Regions from separate parts of the Marinitoga aeolica genome, predicted to be linked through region 1. Evidence: riboswitches for the same ligand, from Rfam matches in the RefSeq annotation. Region 1 holds a riboswitch; the other holds the start of a gene.
What was found. Region 1 has a riboswitch for cobalamin ahead of JRV97_RS04260 (ATP-grasp domain-containing protein). Riboswitches for the same ligand answer to the same signal wherever they lie in the genome.
Positions count from the first base shown of each region.

Region 2: linked by a shared signal. The riboswitch ahead of JRV97_RS03360 (ABC transporter substrate-binding protein) and the one ahead of JRV97_RS04260 (ATP-grasp domain-containing protein) in region 1 are both predicted to bind cobalamin.

Region 1 is NZ_CP069362.1:912,225-914,435, reverse strand. It holds gene JRV97_RS04265 (AIR synthase related protein) at 1-577, shown strand, start outside; cobalamin riboswitch at 584-755, shown strand; gene JRV97_RS04260 (ATP-grasp domain-containing protein) at 811-1,836, shown strand; gene JRV97_RS04255 (succinate--CoA ligase subunit alpha) at 1,829-2,211, shown strand, end outside.
Region 2 is NZ_CP069362.1:696,513-698,723, reverse strand. It holds gene JRV97_RS03370 (nucleotidyltransferase domain-containing protein) at 1-282, opposite strand, end outside; gene JRV97_RS03365 (nucleotidyltransferase substrate binding protein) at 279-695, opposite strand; cobalamin riboswitch at 775-944, shown strand; gene JRV97_RS03360 (ABC transporter substrate-binding protein) at 998-1,882, shown strand; gene JRV97_RS03355 (FecCD family ABC transporter permease) at 1,879-2,211, shown strand, end outside.

The DNA.
Region 1 (2,211 bases):
ACATGTTGCATTATGTGAAAATATAGCATATGGTGCAACATCTATTACTATTGTAAACACATTATCAGTTGAAATGAATAATACAGGAAAAGAAATAATAAAAGGAATAAAAAAAGCAGCGGAATTAATAGATATAGATACGGAAAATGTAATTACAGGAAGTACAGAAGAGAATTTTCCAACAATACAAACTGGAATAGGTGTTACAGTTATAGGTATTAAAGAAAAAAATATAAACTTTAAAACAGAAAAAGAAGATGTTGCAGTATTGGTTGGATTACCTAAAGTTGGTGAAGAAGTGTTAAAAAGCAAATCCATTCTCACATTAGATATATTAAAGCGCTTAAGAGATAACGATTTTATACATGAAATAATACCCATAGGTTCAAAAGGCATTTTTCATGAAATTAATGAAATTTCTAAGCTGTGGAATTTAGAATTTAAATTACTTAATGATAATATTGATATATATAAAAGTGCTGGACCAGCAACATGTGCAATAATAACTTTAAAAGAAGAAAATTTAAAAAACTTAAATATTGATATACCAGTAAACATATTAGGAAGATTTAATTGAATAATTAATACCTCCAGGATTGAAGGTAAGTAATTAAAAGGGAAGATGGTGAAAATCCATCGCGGCCCCGCCACCGTAACTGGGGACGAAACCAACAAAATGCCACTGGGAAACTGGGAAGGCGTTGGAAGTAGATAGATCCAGAAGCCGGGAGACCTGCCTTTAGTCCTAAGGTATTCCCATTCGCGCGGGCGAAATGGGAGAAATTTTTATATATATTGGAGGTGTATGGTATGAAGATTCATGAATTTTTAGGGAAAAAGTTTTTAAAAGAGTATGGTATTAAAGTGCCAGCAGCATATTTGATAAAGGAAGAAAAAGAAATAGAATTTAAATTTCTTCCTGCGGTATTAAAATCACAGGTGCTGGTTGGTAGTCGTATGAAAGCGGGTGGTGTATTATTTGCTCATACAAGAGAAGAGTTTATTGTAAAAGCACAAGATTTATTATTTAAAGAGATAAAAGGTGAAAATCCATATGGTGTTCTTGTAGAAGAGATGATACCATTTGAAAAAGAACATTATATATCACTTGTTTTGGATAGGGAAGAAAAAGATATTATTATACTATACTCACAAAATGGTGGTATCGATATAGAAGAAAATAAAAACAGTATAATAAAAACTAATTTTGAAAATTACGAAAAGATTTTGCCAGAAAAGATACAAAAAATTATACCAAATTTAAGAAAATTATTTAGAGAAAAGGATTTAACATTATTAGAAATAAATCCTTTAGTTGAAGGTATTAATGGAGAAATATATGCACTTGATAGTGTAATGCATCTTGACGATAATGCGATATTTAGACAAGAATGGGCAAAAGAGTTTGTTGAAGAAAAATATCCATTTCATTTTGTTAAATTAGATGGTGATATTGGAATAATAGGATGTGGTGCAGGAATTGTTATGGCTACAATGGATGCAGTAAAATTAGAAGGTGGTGAACCAGCAGATTTTTTAGATCTTGGTGGTGGTGCTGAGAAAAATACAACAATAGAAGCATTAAATCTTTTAAAACAATATGGCATAAATCGTATAATATTAAATATCTTTGGTGGAATAACAAAGTGTGATGAAATAGCCCAAGGACTTGTGGAATTTATAGGTGAAAATCCAGAAATGCAATTATATGTTAGATTAACAGGAACAAATGAAGAGGAAGCTAAAAAAATATTAAAAGAAAGTAATATAGGATATTATGATGATATGTATTCAATGATTTCAGATGCTGTAAGGATGGTGAGAATCAATGATTAATGGCAATGAAAGAGTATGTGTTCAAGGAATTACAGGGAAATACGGTAAATTACATACAGAAAAAATGCTAAAATATGGGACTAAAATTTTGTGCGGTGTTTCGAAAAATAAAAACATAAAAAATATAAATGGAATAGAAGTTTTAAATAATATGAATGATGCAATAGAAAAATATAATGTAGATACTTCAATAGTTTTTGTTCCAGCACCATTTGCTAAAGAAGCTGTATTTGAAGCAATTAATGCAGGAGTAAAAAAAATAATAATAATAACAGAACATATACCCCAACAGGATATGTTAGATATATATAAAATATCTAAAGATAATGGTGTAACGATAATAGGACCCAATTGTCCGGGAGTAATATTACCAGG
Region 2 (2,211 bases), 220 kb from region 1:
TCCAACTCTTTTAATATGCTCTTTTAACTCCTCATTTTTAATATTATCAAAAATGACAATATCAAATGTATATGGCAAAAATAATTCTTCAATTAATAAATGGATATTATAAATATCTTGTATATCCAAATATTCACCAAAAAGTGCAATATCAATATCTGATCCATTTTTATAATTTCCCTTTGCTCTGGATCCGAATATAACAGCTTTACTTATTTTTTTGTTTTTTGATAGTATATTTATAATTTTTTTTATAGTAGAATCATCTAATCCAAAATTCATAAAAATTCTTCCTTTAATTTTTCTAATCTATTTATCAATATTTCAAATTCACTATAATATTTATTTATTATTTGTGAAACTATTTCTTCGGCAGTTTTTTCATCGTATGTATGACTGCTTAAGTTTCTGCTTAAAATCATTTGCATCCATACATCTCCATTATTTATTAACCCATTTTTAAATGCCTCTCTTGTAGAATCTTTAGAACCATATATATTAAAAATGCCCTTTTCATTAAAAAAATCCTTGAAGGTTTTCCAAGCTAATTCATGTGTATATTCAAAACTTTGAATTAATCCTTGTTTTTCCAAAATTGATAATTCTCTCGTTTTTGCTAATTCTACAGCATTTTTTAATTGTTGAAAAGCCTTTTTGAGATTTTGAAATCTTTGAATCCATCTAATATCTTTCATTTTCACACCTCCATTACGATTATATCATAATTTTTATTTGAAATATTATAGTGATCATGATATAATATCACTGACAATTAAATAAAAATTCCTTTAAAGTGTAAGGGAAAACGGTGAAAATCCGTTGCGGTCGCGCCACCGTGAGTGGGGACGAAACCAGCACTAAGCCACTGGAAACATTTCTCTGGGAAGGCGCTGGAAGTAGGATGAACCACAAGCCGGGAGACCTACTTTAAAGGGATTTGTTCCATCTTCTCGCGAAAAGAAGATGGAAAATAGATTTTATATAGGAGGGATTTTTAATGAAAAAGGTATTTCTGGCAGTATTATTGGTATTAACTTTATCCGTATTTGCATTTAAACCGGTTACATTAGTTGATGATTTGGGAAGAATTGTTACATTTGATAAGGAAGTTGGGAGAATTGTGGTTGCAGCACCAGCTATTTCCGATTTTATAGTAAAACTTGGTGCAAAGGAAAAAGTTGTTGGAGTAACAAATTTTGATTCTTATATAACAGATGTAGAAAAAATAGGTAATATGGTTCCTTTGAATGTAGAAAAAATAATTTCTTTAAATCCAGATGTTGTATTATTAACTGGTGGATTTCAAGAAGGAGAAATTTCCAAATTAGAAAAATTTGGTATTAAAGCCTTCGTTTTAAATGCTACAACATTAAATGAAGTATTTAGAGATTTATCTCTTGTTGGGGTTATATTAGGAAAAGATAAAACAGCTCAGGATTATGCTCAAAAATTAAGAACAAGAATGTTGAATATTGCAAAAAATACATTTTCATGGAAAGAAAAACCAAGAGTTATTTATTTATCTGCATATGGTAGTGTTTCACAAATGTGGACTTGTGGAACAGGTTCGTATTTAAACGAAATAATTGCATATGCTGGTGGGATTAATATAACAGCACCTTATACAGGGAATAACGGTTGGTTTGCTATTGGACCGGAATTTGTAGTTAAAGAAAATCCAGATATTATTTTAGTGCCAGCTTATTATCCTGGTGATAAAGGAGCATATAATTTAATTATGAACGCTGAACAATTCAAAGATGTGAAAGCTGTTAAGGAAGGAAAAGTATTTATTATTGATGGTAATAAGGCATCATTGCCAAATACAGGATTAATAAATTTATTAGGAGAGATTAATAAACTCTTCAGTGAAAATAAATGAAAAAAATAATTTCGGGGAAGTTCTCCCCGATTTTTTCCCTTTTGTTGGGGGTTATTTTTGTATTTTTATCAATAATAATATTCACATCATTAGGGACGGTAAAAATTCCTTTTAAAGATGTAATGTCATCCTTTTTAAATAAGTCAGATAATGTATTATATGATAGAATAATATTCAATTTGAGATTACCGAGGGTAATTGGAACTATATTAATAGGAGCTATTCTCGCAATAGCTGGTAATGACTTTCAAATGATAATAAAAAATCCACTTGCCGATCCATTTATTATTGGTATTTCATCTGGAGCAAGTTTTGGTGCTGTTATATAT